DNA from 4 places in the Streptomonospora sediminis genome. Region 1 is predicted to be linked to each of the others. Evidence: riboswitches for the same ligand, from Rfam matches in the RefSeq annotation. Region 1 holds a riboswitch; each other region holds the start of a gene.

Region 1 (4,205 bases):
GCACCAGCAGCCCGGGGCCGGTGCGGCCGCGGGCGCGCTGGTAGGGCGCCGCCGCGCGCAGGGTCGCGGTCAGGTGCAGCCCGCGCACGCCCGTGCGGGGCACGCGCGCACCCGAGGTGCGCCCGAAAGGGGTCTGCGCACGGGAGCGCCGCCCCGGCGCGCCCTCGCCCACACCGCTCAGGCTGAACAGGCGCGGCCGGTAGGTCTCGCCGGCCTCGGCCTGCTTGCCCTCGCCGGAGTGCTGCGGCTCGGGCGGCGGCTGCTCGCCGCGGTCCGGGGCGTCCTCGTCGGGGCGGCCGCCGGAGCCGGCAGGGGGCTTGGGGCCTGCGGCGCCGTTGTCGTCCGCACCCTCTTGGCCCCCATCGGGGGCGGAGGCGTCCCCCGGCGAATCCTGCGGGACCTCCGGGGCCTGCGGCTCCTGCGCGTCGGGCCCGCCGGACCCGGCGCCGCCATCGCCACCGCTGTCGGCGCCGGTGTTCCCGCCGCCCCCGCCGTCGGGGTCGTCGTCAGGATCCGCCGGATCGCCCGGGTCTTTTGGGTCGGCATCACCCGCGGCCTGCTCCATCGCCTCGTCGAGCCGGCCCTCGTCGAGATCGGGCGCGTCAAAGGGGTCGCGCCTGCGGCGGTGCGGCAGCGCCAGCCGTGCGGCATCGCGCACGTCCTCGGCGGTGACCTCGCCGCGGTCGCGCCACGCCGCCAGCGCCATCGCGGCCCGGGCGGTGACGATGTCGGCGCGCAACCCGTCGACGTCGAAGGCCGCGCAGACCGCTGTCACCTGCCGCAGCGCAGCGTCGGTGAGCACGACGCCGGGCAGCCGCTTGCGGGCGGCGCGGATGCGCCCGGCCAGCTCGGCCTCTTCTTCGGCGTAGCCGGCGGCGAATCCGTCGGGGTCGGTCTCGAAGGCGAGCCGGCGGCGCACCACGTCGGCGCGCAGGTGGGGGTCGCGGGTTGCGGCGACCTCCACGGTCAGCCCGAAGCGGTCCAGCAGCTGCGGCCGCAGCTCGCCCTCCTCCGGGTTCATGGTGCCCACCAGCAGGAAACGGGCGGCGTGGCGCACCGACACGCCTTCGCGCTCCACGTGCGAGGTGCCCATGGCGGCGGCGTCCAGCAGCAGGTCGACGAGGTGGTCGTGCAGCAGGTTGACCTCGTCGACGTAGAGGACGCCGCGGTGGGCCTCGGCGAGCAGGCCCGGGTCGAACGCCTTGACGCCCTCGGTGAGCGCCCGTTCGATGTCGAGCGAGCCCACGAGCCGGTCTTCGCTGGCGCCCACCGGCAGTTCCACCAGCCGCGCCGGTCGCTCGCGGGGTACCGCGGAGCCGGAGTGCGGGCCGTCGGGGCACTCGAGGTCGGGGTCGGCGGGGTCGCAGCCGAACCGGCAGTCACCGACAACGTCGAGATCGGGCAGCAGCGCCGCCAGGGCGCGCACCACCGTCGACTTGGCGGTGCCTTTCTCGCCGCGGACCAGGACGCCGCCGACAGCCGGGGAGACGGCATTGATCAGCAGCGCGAGTTTCATGTCGTCCATGCCGACAACCGCGCTGAAGGGGTAGCGAGCAGGAGCGCTCACGCAGGTCAGTCCTTCCTCGGGAATCCACGCCCATAGGGGGTCCTGTGCGGTGCCGCGCAGTGTCCTGGCTTCCAGATCACCGCTTGCCCGCCGCCTTCCCGCCGGGTCGTCCGGCAGTGGCGATCGCCGCGGGTCCGCTCCCTGGTCACAGTGGCGGGACCGTCCCGGATTCGCACCGGGTTCCTGCGTACTGGCGCGGAATATCCGGGGAGAACCCGGCAATCCGCCTCAGCGTCGGCACCGCCCACCAGAGTCTCACACCGCCCCCGGCCCGCTCCCACCGCATCGGCCCGTACGCACGCCACCCGCGGCCTCGGCGGAATCCGCCCGGTGCCGCGGCGGCAATCGGGCGATGATGGCCGTTGCGGCGGACGCCGGATGGGGATGGGATGGACACATCCGGCTACCCGCCACGCCGGGCTGCGGCCGGGCCGCTTGGCCGCGGCGCTCCGCAGCCGCCGAGCCGCCCGTCCCGCCGCCGCCCGGCGGGGGCCGCGCCCGACGACCGGGAGGGCACCGCCACCGATGCACAACGACGACCTCACCCACCGCCCGGCACTGGAACTCGCATCGCTGCTGCGCAGGCGCGACGTCTGCGCGCGCGAGGTGGTGCGCGCCCACCTGGAGCGGATCGAGGCGGTGAACCCGGCGATCAACGCCGTCGTCTCGCTGTGCGCCGAACGGGCCATGGACGAGGCGGGCGCCGCCGACGAGCGCCTGGCCGCCGGCGAGGAGGTCGGGCCGCTGCACGGCCTGCCCATGGCACACAAGGACACCCACGAGACAGCGGGGCTGGCCACCACCTTCGGTTCGCCGTTGTTCGCGCACTACGTGCCCGCACACGACGAGCTGGTCGTGGAACGCATGCGGTCGGCCGGCGCCATCACCATCGGCAAGACCAACACCCCCGAGTTCGCCGCCGGGTCGCACACGTTCAACCCCGTCCACGGGCTGACCCGCAACCCCTATGACCCCGCGTGCTCGGCCGGAGGCAGCAGCGGCGGTGCGGCCGCGGCGCTGGCGGCGGGGCTGCACCCGCTGGCCGAGGGGTCGGACATGGGCGGTTCGCTGCGCAACCCGGCCTCGTTCAACAACGTGGTGGGGCTGCGCCCGTCGCCGGGGCGGGTGCCCCGGTACCCCGCGGAACTGGGCTGGTCCGCGCTTTCGGTGCAGGGGCCGATGGCGCGCGAGGTCGGCGACACCGCCCTGCTGCTATCGGTGCTGGCCGGGCCCGACCCGCGCAGCCCCATCGCCCTGGACGAACCCGGATCGGCCTTCGCGCCGCCCCTGGCGGAGACCGGCCTGCACGGGCTGCGCCTTGCCTGGTCGCCGGACCTGGGCGGGTCGGCGCCGTGCGAACGAGCCGTGACCGACGCTCTTGCGCCCGCGCTGCAGGTGTTCGCCGGGCTGGGCTGCGAGGTCGCGGCGGACGCCCCCGACCTCGCCGGCGCCGACGACGTGTTCCGCACCCTGCGCGCCTGGCAGTTCGCCGCCACGCTGGGCGGACTGCTGGACGCCGCCCCCGACCGGATCAAGCCCAGCCTGGCCCGGAACATCGAGGAGGGCCGGACGCTCTCGGGCGCCGACGTGGCCCGCGCCGAACTGACCCGCACGCAGATCCACCACCAGGTCCGGGAGTTTTTCGAGCGTTACGACGCCCTGCTGATGCCGGTCAGCCAGGTGGTGCCCTTCGACGCCGGCCTGGAGTACCCAACCGACATCGACGGCGCCCCGCAGCAGAGCTACTTGGACTGGATGCGGTCGTGCTCGCACATCACGGTGACCGGGTGCCCTGCGCTGTCGGTACCGGGCGGGTTCACGCCGGACGGGCTGCCGGTGGGGCTGCAGATCGTCGGCCCGCACCGGGCAGATGTCCGGGTGCTGCAGATCGGGCGCGCGTTCGAACAGGCCACGGCATACGGCCGGCGCCGCCCGCCGCTGTAGCTGTGCGGCGGGCCGCGCCGGCAGACCGCCCGGTGATGCCCGCGGCGGCCGGATCCGACGGGCCGGATGCGGACAGCCGGCCGCAGCAGGGGGCGCGGAGGCGGCGCGCAACGGGCCGGCTCAGTCCCAGATGCGGGCCAGCAGCCATTCCTGCGAGGTGGAATCGTGCTGGAGTTCGTAGACGCCCGGCGATCCCATCGCGCCGGCCTCGACCCGCCAGTGGGCGCGCTGGGGCAACTGGTCCTCGACATCGGGCGACCAGTCGGCGCGCAGTGTGATCCAGTGGTCGACGATGCGCCGGACGTTGTAGACCCGCTGCTGCCACACGAAGCGCACCGGCCGCCCCTCGTGCTCGGTAACGGTGATCGGGACCCCGTAGACGTGGCCCACCGGCGACACTCCCCTCAAGCGCGGCTTCCCGAAACGGGAACGACTCGGCCTGCGGGGAAGGACAGGCTCGAATTCGAACGTATGTACTAACCATAGCGGATCCGCGAACCCAGTGGAACCGCAGCGCGGCGCAGTCTGTCGAAAGTGCGGTCCGCCCGGAAACCGGGTGCCTAAAATCGGGAGCACCCGCCCCCAAGCACTATGAAGACCAGCGAATCAGCCCGATGCGGCCCCATCGGGGCGTCTGTACGCTATGAGCGCGAACCACGCCGACCTCACCCCCTTCAGCCCTCTAAGGAACCCA
Region 2 (4,205 bases), on a different contig from region 1:
GCGGATCGCCGCCTCGGTCTACGCCGAGGCGCTGCTGGTGGCCGCCGCCGGCGGCGCACTCGGGTGCGTGCTGGGCGCGGCGGTGGCCGAGGCGCTGTTCACCGCCATGCACGCCATGGGAATGGTGCCCGGCCGGCCCGAGGTGCGCTACGAACCCGGCGCTGCGGTGATCGCCTTTGGCGCGGGTGCGGTGGTGGCGTCGGCGGGTGTGTTTGGGCCGGCGCGGCGCATCCGCCGGATCCGGCCGATCGAGGCGCTGCGCGAGGCATCGGTGGACAGTCGCACCATGACCGCTGGGCGCTGGGTACTGGGGATCGGCTTCGCCGCCTTGACCCTGCTGGCGGGTTCGGCGCTGCCGGGCACCAGCCGTGAAGGCATCGTGCCGGTGACCATGGGGTTGGGCATGTCCGCGATCGTGGCCATGGCCTTCCTCAGCCCGGTGGTGGTACCGCCGCTGTCGGCGGCGCTGACCTCGCCGCTGGCGGGGTTGCGCGGAGCGGGCGCGATGGTCGTGCGCGCGGGTATGGCCGCCGGGGTGCGGCGCACCGCGGCACTGTGCGCGCCGGTGCTGCTGACGACCGGGCTGCTCGGCATCGCGGTGGGCATGGTCGCCACGACGAACACGGTGGCCGCGCGCCAGATGGCCGAGTGGACCGATGCCGAGACGGTCGTGACGGCGACGCAGGGCCGCGGGCTGTCCGACGCCCAGGTACGGCGGCTGCGGGAGATCCCCGGCGCACGGGTGGCCGTGGTGCGCACCGCCGAGATCGGCCTGGACGGCGAGGCCGCGCAGGTGCGCGTCGCCGATCCGCAGGCGATCACCGCGGCCGTGGATCCACCTGCCGACCAGGGGGCCTTTTCCGAGCTGGGCGCCGAGGGGATCGCCCTGGCGCGGTCGGCCGCCCGATCGCACGGTTGGCGGGTCGGCGACGAGGTAGCGCTGCGGCTGCCGGACGGGGGCCGGGCACGGGCGCGCGTGGCGGCCGTGCTGGCCGACGGCGTCTACCAGCCGGCCACCTACGTTGCGGCGCCGTTGCTGGAAGGCCGCGGCAACCCGCCCGCGCCCTACGCCTACGTCGCCGCCCGGCCCGGCGCCGACCCGGCGGCGGTACAGGACCAGGTGCGGGCCGCGGTCGACGCGGAGACGGCACGCGCCGACCCGGCCGGCTCCATCGAGCCGGGGCGCGAGGAGAACAACCGCATGGTGTTCGCGTTCGGCGCGCTGCTGCTGGGCATGGCGCTGCTGTGTTCCTGCGTGTCTATCGCCAACACCCTGGTCATGTCCACCTCCGACCGGGTGCGCGACTTCGCCGCCCTGCGCCTGGCGGGGGCGACCCGCCGCCAGGTACTCGGCCTGGTGGTGGCCGAGGCCCTGGCCGTGGTCGCGATGGGCGCCGTGCTGGGGGCGGCGGTCACGGCCGCCTGCCTGGTGCCGCTCAACTTCGCCGTGGGCGGGGAAGCCGCAACGGCGCTGCTCGCGTTTCCGTGGTGGCAGCTGCTCGGCATGACGGCGGTGTGCGGGTTGCTCGCGACGGCCTCGGCGGCGGTGCCGGCGGCCCTGGCGATGCGCGGCTCGGCGGCCTGAGGCCAACGTGTCATCCGACACGACAATAGTGCAGAAATGCCGATAATCATGGCCGCATATGGGCATTTCTGCTGATCACCATTCACCCGCGCGTAGGCCGCCCGCCCCGCCCCCGACCCGGTTCCGGGCGGTGGGAGGGCGGCGTGCTAGCGTCGGCGGCGCCGTGGTGTACGGGAATCCGGTGGGAAACCGGATGCGGCCCTCGCCACTGTGATCGGGAGCGCTGTGTCGTTCGTTCGGCTAACGAGCCGGACGGGCCACTGGGGCAACAGCCCTGGGAAGGCCGGACACGGCGCGTTACCACCCGTCAGCCAGGAGACCGGCCACGGCACTGCACGACCTGATTCCACGAGGACTTGGAAAAGGCGGTCTCGTCCATGGCCCGCGCATTGTCATGCTTGCCCCGCGCCGCGTCCGCGCTCGCCGGCGTCTTGTTACTCGCCGGCTGCGGGGCTCCCGCACCCGCTTCCCCCGCGCAACCGGCGGGGGAGGACGCCGTCACCCGAACCAACTGCGGCATCGAAGTCGCCGCGGACACGCCCCCCGAGCGGGTCTACGCCGCCTACCAGCCCGGCATCGAGGTCGCCCATGCCCTCGGCCTCAGCGACCGGCTGGTCGGGACCGCGTTCCTGGACGCCGAGGTGCTGCCCGAATACGCCGACGAGCAGGCCCTAGCCGACTACGAGCCCACCCTCCCGAGCAGGGAAGGGCTACTGGCGACCGAGCCCGACTTCGTGATCTCCGGGTTCAACGGGTTCTTCGCCGAGAACGGCGCCGACCGCTCGGTCGGCACCCGGGAGAGCTTGCGCGAACTCGGCGTGCAGAGCTGGATACTGAGTCCGCTGTGCCCGAGCGAGGACGGGCTCACCGACCGGGCGATCGACCCGGAATCGGTCACGGTGGACAGCGTCTACCGGGACCTGCGCGACCTCGGTGCGCTCTTCAACGTCGAGGACCGGGCAGAACAGGTGATCAGCGGGCTGCAGGAGCGCATCGCCGCCGTCGAGGAGCAGGTCGAGGGCGCCGAACGGCCGTCCGTGGCGATCGTGTCGCCCGGCGACGACGGCGGCTACCGGGTGGCGGGCGGAATCGACTTCAGCACCCGGATCATCGAGCACGCGGGCGGCACCAACGCCTTCGCCGACCTGACCGGCAAGCGCAACATCGAAGTCGGCGCCGAGGAACTCGTCGCACGCGACCCCGACGTCATCCTCACCAGCTCCTGCTGCGATGCCGCAATGACCGAGCAGGACGCCCAAAGCGACGTCCGGGCGATCACGTCGGACCCGGCGCTTGCGGGGGTGGCGGCCGTCGCCGCGGACGAGGTACACCCGTTCCTGTTCGCCGACCGCGCGGCCGGGGTCCGGGCGGCGCACAGCATCGAACTCGTTGCGTCGCGCATCCACCCGGACCTGGTCGAGAGCTAGCCGTGGCAGGTGCGACCGCTGCAGCGGGGCCCGGGCACCAAAGCGGCGGCATCCCGCGGATCGGGACCGGCGCGGGCGGGCTCTGCGGGACGGGTGTGTTCTCCGGAGCGGCCGGCAGATCGGCCGGGCTGGTGCTGGCCGGGCTGCTCCTGGCGGGCGTGTGCGCCCTGTCGCTGCTCACGGGCAACTACGCCGTCTCCGCCGCCGACACGGTCGCGGCGCTGACCGCGCCCGCCGGCAGCGAAGCCGACCGGATCGTGTGGCACGTGCGCGTGCCCAGGACCGCCACCGGGGTGCTCGCCGGGATCGGACTGGGTGTCGCGGGCGCCCTCATGCAGGGGCTGACCCGCAACCCGCTGGCGGGGCCGGGCATCCTCGGCGTCAACGCCGGGGCCGCGTGCGCGGTCGTGGCCGCGATGACCGTCCTGCACGTGGCCACCCTGACCGGTTACCTGTGGTTCGCCTTTGCCGGTGCCGCGCTGGCGGCGGCGTTCGTCTACGTCCTCGGCTCGCTGGGTGGCGGCGGCGCGACACCGGTCAAGCTCGCCCTGGCCGGTGCAGCGTTCAGCGCCATGGCGGGTTCGGTGACCACGGCCATCACTCTCCTCGACGCTTCCGCGCTCAACGACTTCCGGTTCTGGACCGTCGGTTCGCTCACCCGCGCCGATACCGCAGACCTGGTCGCCGTCGCCCCCGCCCTGGCGGCCGGCCTGTGCCTGGCGGTGCTGGTCGGCCGCGACCTCAACGCGCTCGCCCTCGGCGAGGACATGGCGCGCAGCCTCGGCACGCGGTTGGCGGCGACCCGGGTGCTGGCCGCCCTCGCGGTCGTGCTGCTGGCCGGGACCGCCACGGCGATCGCCGGGCCGATCACCTTCGTCGGCCTGGTCGTGCCCCATATCGCACGGGCGCTCACCGGGCCGGACCACCGCTGGATCACGCCCTGGTGCGCGGTGCTGGCCCCGGCCCTGCTGCTGGCGGCCGACGTGCTGGGCCGGGTGCTGATCCGTCCCGAACAGCTGCAGGTGGGCATTGTGACAGGGCTGATCGGCGCCCCCTGCTTCATCCACCTGATCCGCAAGCGGAAGCTGGCGCAGCTGTGATCCCTGCGGACCGCGACACGTTCCTGCTGCGCAGCCCGCGGTCGGCCGTGGTGTTCCTGCTCGGGCGCCGCTCGACCGCCCTGTCGGTGATCG
Region 3 (4,205 bases), on a different contig from region 1:
TGTTGGTGGCTCCGTAGGGCGGGCGCATCACGTCCATGCTCAGCCCGGTCTCGCGGCGCACCAGGCCGTTGACCGTGGTCAGCTCCTCCAGAGTGCCGTCGTCGCTCAGCGAGGTGAGGTCGGGGTGGTGCACGGTGTGGTTGCCCAGTTCGTGCCCCTCGGCGTACTCGCGGCGCACGGTCTCGGGGTACTCGCGCACCGGGGTCCCCGTGACGAAGAATGTCGCCTTGGCGTCGTGCTCGGCCAGGGCGTCCAACAGCTCCGGCGTGCGCGGGCCGGGGCCGTCGTCGAAGGTCAGCGCGATGCACTTGGAGTCGGCGGCGCGGCAGTCGACCTTCTCGCCGTCGGTGCCGGTGGCGAACATGCCCGGCACGCTGCCCTCGGCCGGGCCGCCCTTGGGAGCGGCCGCCTTGTCGATACTGAACTTGGGCGTGACCACCACGGCGGCCGACTGCGCGCGCTTTCCGAACGGGGAAAGCAGCGGATCGGCGTCCTTCTTGGGCACCACCGCGTGGATGCGGCCGGCCTTGGCGGGTGCGATCTGGCCCTCGTTGAACTCCACCACCAGGTCGCCGTCGGGGTTGAACCCGATGGAGTCGTAGAGCTTGGCGATGGGGTGCAGCTTGGTGGTGTCGGCGTCGCCGTCCTTGAGTTGCTTCTTGACCAGCGAGTCGAGCTTTTCCAGCTCCTGCTGGCCGGCGAGCAGCTCGCTGGAGTACGCGGTGTGTCCGGACTCTGTGTTGTACCAGTAGGTGGAGTAGCCGGTGCGCTCGCCGTCGCCGTCCTTCTCGTGCTGGGTGAGCCGGACCGCCATCACGTTGCCGCCGGCCACGCTGACCTCCCAGTCGACGGTGTAGGACTTCGCGCCCGCCGCGGCTTCGGCGAAGTCCTGCGCCCCTTGCTCGCTGACCTCGGCGAGCCGGTCGGCGAACGGGCCGGCCTTGGGGATCCGCGGGTAGGCGAGCTCGACGTCGACGCCGCCGTCGATGTCCTCGGTCGAGGTCTCCTCCTTCAGGCCGGAGATCCGGTCGGCGTCGACGGCGGTCAGCTCATCGTCCTTGCCAGTGGCGGGTGTCGGCTGGGGAGACCCCCCGGACGATGCAGGGTCCGTGCCGCCTCCCGTGCAGGCAGTGAGCGTTAGCAGTGCCAGCGCAGCCGCTGCGGAGGCGGCGCGCAGCGCCACCGAACGGCGGGGCGAGGTCTCAAGGGCCGGGGTACGGGACGACGGGTGCGGGCCGACGGGCTGGTGCTTCAACGGATGAGCGTCCTTCAATGGTCTGAATACGGGTGCCGGTGACTCTGTCGCCCTAGGAATCCGCGCAGGTTCTGCGAATGATATTGCAATTCGGACACGGTCCATCGGTCGAGCGTAGAACGCGGAATGGAAGCGCAGGCAACACGGAGCGTAATGAAGCTGGCAACAACCGCACAAGGTTCGCCAATGGGTCCGCAGCGTGGCACAAGACGCACAGGGGCATGGCGGGGCCTCGTCGGCTCTGGCGGGCACCCGGGCGCTCCGTGGGCAGGAGGCGCCCTCCGGCGCTCGTGACGGACTCGTCTATAGTTGCAGCCGCGGTTGGTACACGCACGGCCTGCTGTGCGTGTCGCAAGAGGGAACCCGGTGCGAATCCGGGACTGCCCCGCAGCGGTAAGTGGGAACGAAAGCCGCCAACGGCACTGGGCGCCGAGCCTGGGAAGCCGCGGCCGGTAGGAGGAGCGGTCCGACAGGGCCGCGCCGTGCCCGCAAGTCCGAATACCTGCCACCGCCCGCGAGCGCGGATGCGCCCGCGGTGGTCCGTGCGCCTCGAGGGAGGGCCAGGGCGGTGGCCTGCTCGTTCGGGCACCTCTCCCGCGGCCGCGGATCGTCGGGCTTATCGACGAGGGAGAGAACAAGCCATGCGATACGGCCACAACGCGGCCCAGGGCGGTGCCGCCCGATGAACACGACCGTCCACGGGTATCCGCGCATCGGACCCGACCGCGAACTGAAGCGGGCCTGCGAGTCCTACTGGGCCGGCGACAGCACCGCCGCCGACCTCGACGCGGTTGCGGCGCGGCTGCGCCGCGGCACCTGGGAGTCGCTGCACGGCGCCGGTATCGGCACCGTGCCCTCCAACACCTTCTCCTACTACGACCACATCCTCGACACCGCGGCTCTGTTCGGCCTGGTGCCCGAGCGCTTCCGGGCGCTGGTCGAGGGCGCGCACGACCGCGAGTCCGAACTCGCGGCCTACTTCGCGATGGCACGCGGCACCGGCGAGCTGCAGCCGCTGGAGATGACCAAGTGGTTCGACACCAACTACCACTACCTGGTCCCGGAGCTGTCGCCCGCTGACCGGCCCCGCCTGGCCGGCGGCAAGCCGCTGTCGGAGTACACCCAGGCCAAGGCGCTGGGCATCGACACCCGCCCGGTCCTGGTCGGTCCGCTGACGTTCCTGCTGCTGGCCAAGCCCGCCGCGGACGCGCCCGAGGGCTGGCGGCCGCTGGACCTGCTCGACGACCTGCTGGAGTGCTACGCCGAGCTGCTCGCACGGCTCTCGGCGGCCGGGGCCGGCTCCGTACAGCTCGACGAGCCGGTCCTGGCCGCCGACGAGGGCCGCGCGCGGACGGGCGCGCTGGAGCGCGCCTACACCTATCTGGGCGGCCTTGCAGCCCGGCCCGACCTGCTGGTCTCAACCTACTTCGGTGCGATCGGCACAGAGGCCCTGGAGGTGCTCAAGAACAGCGGTGCCGAGCAGATCGGGCTGGACCTGGTCAGCGGCCCCGAGGGGGTCGGCGAACTGGCCCGGGTCTCGGGCCTGGGCGACAAGACCCTGGTGGCGGGCATCGTCGACGGGCGCAACGTTTGGCGCGCCGACATCCCCGCCAAACTGTCGACACTGGGATCCCTGCTGGGTCTGGCGGGCGAAGTGGTGGTGAGCACGTCGTGCTCGCTGCTGCACGTGCCCATCGACCTGGACGCCGAACCCGGCATGGACCCGCTGCTGCGCGAGCGCCTGGCGTTCGCCCGCCAGAAGGCCGACGAGGTCGTGCTGCTCGGCAGGGCGCTGCGCGGCGACCCCGTCGGCCCCCAGCTGCGGGCGGCGGCACGGGCCGGCTCGCCCGCGTCTTTTGCCAATCCCCGGGTGCGCGCCCGCCTGGAGGCGCTGGGTGCGCAGATTAGGCGCGTGGGCGACGGCCGGCGCACCGCGGCAGGCAAGGAGCCCGACCTGGCCACGACCACCATCGGCTCCTTCCCGCAGACGGCCGAGGTGCGGCGCACCCGCGCCGAGCACCGGGCCGGGCGCATCACCGATGCCGAATACCAGCGGCTGATGCGCGCCGAGGTCGACCGGGTCATCGCGCTCCAGGAGGACATCGGCCTGGACGTGCTGGTGCACGGCGAGCCCGAGCGCAACGACATGGTGCAGTACTTCGCCGAGCGGCTCGACGGCTACACCACCACCGCCAACGGCTGGGTGCAGTCCTACGGGTCGCGGTGCGTGCGCCCGCCGATCCTCTACGGCGATGTGTCGCGCCCTGCGCCGATGACGGTGGAGTGGATCACCTACGCCCAGTCGCGTACCGACAAGCCCGTAAAGGGCATGCTCACCGGTCCGGTGACCATGCTGGCGTGGTCGTTCGTCCGCGACGACCAGCCGTTGGGCGAGACCGCCCGCCAGGTTGCGCTGGCGCTGCGGGACGAGATCGCCGATCTGGAGCGCGAGGGCATCCGGCACATCCAGGTCGACGAGGCTGCGCTGCGCGAGCTGCTGCCGCTGCGCGAGGAGCTGCGCTCGGCCTACCTGGACTGGGCCGTGGGCTCCTTCCGACTGGCGACTTCGGGCGTCGCGGCGAGCACCCGCATCCACACGCACATGTGCTACTCGGAGTTCGGCCGGATCGTCGGCGCGATCGAGGCCCTGGACGCCGATGTGACCAGTGTGGAGGCCGCACGGTCGCACATGGAGCTGGTCGACGACCTCGCCGCTTCGGGCTTCCGGCGCGGGATCGGGCCGGGCGTCTACGACATCCACTCGCCCCGGGTGCCTTCGGTCGAGGAGATCGAGGCGGCGCTGCGCAAGGCGCTGCGCGTGCTCTCGCCGGAGCAGCTGTGGGTCAACCCCGACTGCGGGTTGAAGACCCGCGGTTACGCCGAGGTGGAGCCGGCACTGCGCAACATGGTCGAGGCCGTGCGGCGGGTCCGCGCCGAGCCGGGCCGCTGA
Region 4 (4,205 bases), on a different contig from region 1:
CGGTGCGGGTCAGCCGCGGCAGCAGGTCGGCGAGCGGCGTGGTGAAGGCGAACAGCAGTTGGCAGCACACCGCTGCCGCGGCCCGCCCGGTGATCTCGGCGGCCCGCGCCGGCCCGCCGGGAGCCGGGGCGATGGCGCCCTGCGGCCCGCCGACGGTCACCAGCAGCGCCAGCGACCCGGTGAGGATGAACAGCAGCGGGCCCCATGCGGCGCGCACGAAGGCGCGCGGCGATACCCGCGCCGGGCCGAACGCCGCGGCCAGGGCGACCGCGGCGACCAGCGGCGCGGCGGGCCAGGTGGGCAGCGCCAGCGCGCACGCCAGCAGCCCGCCGAAGAACACCCCCTTGACGATCGGGTGCACCCGGCGCCACGGACTGCGGTAGGCGGCGGCGTCGATTGCGAGCACGTGCGCCCGCTACCGCTCCGCGCCGCTGCCGGGACGGGGCTGCACGGTCTCGGCGGATTCGGCGGTGTCCGCGGTCTCCGCGGAGCCGGTGGCGCCGGACGTGCCGGCTGCACCGGGTGCAGGCGCAGGAGAGCCCTGGCCGGGCCCGGCGTCCGCGGCGGCCTTCGCGAACTTGTTGCGGGTGCGCACAACCCCGAAGTAGTAGCCGATGAAGCCCGCACCGATCGCCGCCTGCAACGCGAAGATGCCCGACTCGATCTCGGTGGAGGGGGGCTCGTAGAACGGGCTGAACCACGGCTCATGACCCGCATCGATCTCGGTGACGGCCGTCTTGGCCTGCGCGTCGGCGCCGCCGAACGGTTCGTCCAGGTGGGCGCCGGCCCCGATGAGCAGGGGCAGTACGGCGATCAGCGCGGCCGCGGCGATCAGCAGCCAGGTGGTTCCGGTCTTGGGCACGGCTCAACCCGCCTTCGGTTCGGTCGCTTCGGTGGAGGCGGCGGCATCGGGGCCGTCCGGGCCGTTCGGCGACTGCGCGGCCGCCGCGGCGGATCCCCGCAGCACGCCCAGCCGGCGCAGCTGCTCGGGGCTCACCCGGGTCAGCAACCGCACGATCACCACGGTGACCAGCCCTTCGATGGCGGCCAGCGGGATCTGGGTCAGCGAGAAGATCCCGGCGAAGGCGGCGAAGGAGCCCGCGAAACCGGACTGGGGATCGGGAAAGGCCAGGGCAAGCTGGAAGCTGGTCATCGTGTAGGTGGCCAGGCTGCCCAGCGCTGCGGCGAAGAACACCGCAAGACCGAGCGACGTGTGCTCGCCGGCCGCGGCGGTGGCCGAACGCACCGCCTTGTAGACCCCGTAGGCCCCCCACGGCCCAACCACCGCCATGGAGAACACGTTGGCGCCGAGTGTGGTCAGCCCGCCGTGCGCCAGCAGCAGCGCCTGGAACAGCAGAGTGACCGTGCCCAGCGCGGCCATGACCGGGGGGCGGAACAGCACCGCGCCCAGCCCGGCGCCGGTGGGGTGGGAGCAGCTGCCGGTGACCGAGGGGATCTTCAGTGCCGACAGCACGAAGCAGAACGCCCCGGCGGCGCCCAGCAGCAGCTTGGCCTCGGGATCGGCGCGCACCGCCCGGGTAAGCGATCGGACACCGTGCGCAACGAACGGCGCCGCAACGGCGGTCCAGGCAGCGGCGTGCTGCCAGGGCAGGAAACCTTCGGCAATATGCATATCGGGGGACCCAACTTCCAACACCTCGTGGACGGTCGTCGCGCCGTGGCCGGTCTCCTGGCTAACGGGTCGTCGCCCTTTGCCGGCCTTCCCAGCGGGCAGCGTCGCTGCTGCCTGCCAGTGGCCTGCGCCGACCGGCCGCCAACGGCGGCGGACGGGGCATCGGACTTCCCGCTCACAGTGGCGAGGGCCGCACCGGTTTCGAACCGGATTTCCCGAGCACCACGGCCCTACGAACGTACGGCGTGCGGTTCGCAATCGCAATGCCGGACATTGGCGCTCGGGGCGGGAAGCATGCCCGAGAGGCCGTGTACGCTGGCCCGACGCCGCCCCTGCGGTGCCCGCGCAGCAAGGGAAGGAGACCCGTTGGCCGACCCCGCCGACAGCGGCGCGCCGGTGGCTGTGACATCGTCGTGCACGGCTTGCGGAGCCTGTCTGCTGACCTGTCCGGAGCACGCGCTGCGGCCCGAGGGCGGGAGCCTGGTGGTGCTGGGCGACAGGTGCACCGGGTGCCTGGAGTGCGTCGAGGTGTGCCCGGCCGACGCCATCGCCATCGCAGCCGAGTAACCCCGGCCCGGCAGTCGGGCCGGACCGGGCCGACCCGCGAAACGTGCGCGGGCCGGCCACTGCGAACCGAACGGAGGAAGAGCGTGGACCGGCAGGTGCACCCCATCGAGGTCGAGTCGTTCGCCATCCTGCGTTCCCGCATCGACCTGGGCCATCTGCCCGCGCTGAGCCGGGCCGTGGCCGAGCGCGTCATCCACGCCAGCGCCGACCTCGACTACGCCGCAGACCTGGTCATCGACGACACCGCGGTCGCGCAGGCCGCGCAGCGGCTCGCCGACGGGGCGCCGATCGTGACCGACGTCGCGATGGTCGCATCCGGCATCACGGCCCGCAGTTGCGTGTGCCACATCTCCGACCCCGGCGCCCAGCGGCTGGCCCGCAGCGCCGGGATCACCCGCTCGGCCGCAGCCGTGCGCACGGCCCACTCCGAAGTGGGGCCCGGAGCCGTATGGGTGGTGGGCTGCGCGCCCACCGCACTCACTGAGATCATCGCCCGCCGCGTCGACCCCGCACTGGTCATCGGCCTGCCGGTCGGGTTTGTGGGTGCCGCCGAGTCAAAGGCCGAACTGCGCGCCAGCGGGCTGCCCCAGGTGAGCAACATCTCCGAAAAGGGCGGGTCGGCCGTTGCCGCGGCGGCGCTGAACGCCCTGCTGTACGGTCCCGCGGCCGATTGACCCGTGCGCGCCGGCGTGCCCCGCCGCACCGCTTCCCCCGCCCCAAGCCCGCCCCCCGCCCGAACGAGAGTCGGACCGCGCCGCCACGGCCGGTCCGAAACACCCGACTCACTGGTTAGGACGCAGATGCAACCCCCTCTGTTGCTGGTCGGACACGGAACCCGCGACGACAAGGGCGTCGCCGACTTCGAGGCGTTCGTCGGCCGACTCGGCCGCCGCCTCGCGGACCGCGAGGTCGCCGGGGGCTTCATCGAACTATCCCCGCCCCCGCTCACCGACGCCGTCAGCGACCTCTACGCAAAGGGCCACCGCCGCATGGTCGCGCTGCCGCTGATGCTGGTGGCCGCCGGGCACGCCAAGGGCGACATCCCCGGCGCGCTGGCCCGCGAGCAGGAGCGCCACGAGGGACTCGGCTACGCCTACGGCCGCCCGCTCGGCCCGCACCCCACGGTGCTGCGGCTGCTCGCCGAACGCCTCGGTGAAGTACTCGGCTCCGGTGGCGCCGACGGCTCCGACAGCGCTGAGACCGCCGGCACACCCGGCAGCGCCGGCGCCGCGGGCATCGGGGACGGCGGCACCGCCGTGCTGCTGGTCGGCCGCGGCTCCACCGACCCCGACGCCAACGCCGAGGTGTGCAAGGTCGCGCGGCTGCTGCAGGAGGGCCACGCAGCACAGTACGGCGTGGACTTCGTCGAGCCCGCCTTCATCTCGCTGGCCTGGCCCAGCGTGCCCGAGGGGTTGGAGCGCATCCGCCGCCTGGGCGCCAAGCGGATCGTCGTGCTGCCCTACTTCCTGTTCTCCGGTGTGCTGCCCGACCGCGTGGTCGACCAGACCGCGGAGTTCGCCGGCGGCCACCCCGACCTGGACATCCGCTGCGCCCCGGTGATCGGCGACTGCGACGGCCTGGCCGACGTCATCGCCGAACGCTACGACGAGGCCCGCGCAGGCGACATCCGGATGAACTGCGACACCTGCGTTTACCGCATCGCGCTGCCGGGCTTCGAGGACAAGGTCGGTGCCGCCCAGACCCCCCACCACCACCCCGACGACCCCGCCCACGGCCACGGCCACGGGCACGGGCACGGCCATGGGCACTGAGGCGCCCGGCCGCCCCGCCGCCGTCGATACAGGTCCCGACCTGCGCCACCACGGCGACACCGAGGCGGCGCCGGGCCTGCTCGACTTCGCGGTGAACGTGCGCGCCGGCGCCCCGCCGCCCTGGCTGGCCGAGCGGATCGCGGAGTCCCTCGCCGGAATCGCGACCTATCCCGATCCGGCACCGGCCCGGGAGGCGGTGGCCCGCCGCCACGGCCGCGACCCCGCCGAGGTGC

The links. A riboswitch is a leader RNA that binds a small molecule or an ion and turns the genes downstream of it on or off. The one in region 1 is predicted to bind cobalamin.
Region 2: it holds a riboswitch for cobalamin, as region 1 does, so the genes downstream of both, ACYVD5_RS03225 (ABC transporter substrate-binding protein) here and ACYVD5_RS12615 (putative cobaltochelatase) in region 1, are expected to answer to the same signal.
Region 3: it holds a riboswitch for cobalamin, as region 1 does, so the genes downstream of both, metE (5-methyltetrahydropteroyltriglutamate--homocysteine S-methyltransferase) here and ACYVD5_RS12615 (putative cobaltochelatase) in region 1, are expected to answer to the same signal.
Region 4: it holds a riboswitch for cobalamin, as region 1 does, so the genes downstream of both, ACYVD5_RS15945 (energy-coupling factor ABC transporter permease) here and ACYVD5_RS12615 (putative cobaltochelatase) in region 1, are expected to answer to the same signal.

The regions. Positions count from the first base shown of each region.
Region 1 covers NZ_BAAGYZ010000060.1:4,482-8,686, forward strand. Annotated here, with positions in the region: gene ACYVD5_RS12615 (putative cobaltochelatase) at 1-1,567, opposite strand, end outside; cobalamin riboswitch at 1,625-1,753, opposite strand; gene ACYVD5_RS12620 (amidase) at 2,093-3,511, shown strand; gene ACYVD5_RS12625 (DUF6504 family protein) at 3,632-3,901, opposite strand.
Region 2 covers NZ_BAAGYZ010000009.1:64,297-68,501, forward strand. Annotated here, with positions in the region: gene ACYVD5_RS03220 (FtsX-like permease family protein) at 1-1,585, shown strand, start outside; cobalamin riboswitch at 1,733-1,927, shown strand; gene ACYVD5_RS03225 (ABC transporter substrate-binding protein) at 1,984-3,012, shown strand; gene ACYVD5_RS03230 (FecCD family ABC transporter permease) at 3,015-4,112, shown strand; gene ACYVD5_RS03235 (FecCD family ABC transporter permease) at 4,109-4,205, shown strand, end outside.
Region 3 covers NZ_BAAGYZ010000066.1:10,533-14,737, forward strand. Annotated here, with positions in the region: gene ACYVD5_RS12805 (polysaccharide deacetylase family protein) at 1-1,255, opposite strand, end outside; cobalamin riboswitch at 1,560-1,779, shown strand; gene metE (5-methyltetrahydropteroyltriglutamate--homocysteine S-methyltransferase) at 1,938-4,205, shown strand.
Region 4 covers NZ_BAAGYZ010000077.1:93,114-97,318, reverse strand. Annotated here, with positions in the region: gene cbiQ (cobalt ECF transporter T component CbiQ) at 1-406, opposite strand, end outside; gene ACYVD5_RS15950 (energy-coupling factor ABC transporter substrate-binding protein) at 416-862, opposite strand; gene ACYVD5_RS15945 (energy-coupling factor ABC transporter permease) at 866-1,633, opposite strand; cobalamin riboswitch at 1,664-1,875, opposite strand; gene ACYVD5_RS15940 (DUF362 domain-containing protein) at 2,000-2,200, shown strand; gene ACYVD5_RS15935 (precorrin-8X methylmutase) at 2,284-2,874, shown strand; gene ACYVD5_RS15930 (sirohydrochlorin chelatase) at 3,001-3,972, shown strand; gene cobC (Rv2231c family pyridoxal phosphate-dependent protein CobC) at 3,962-4,205, shown strand, end outside.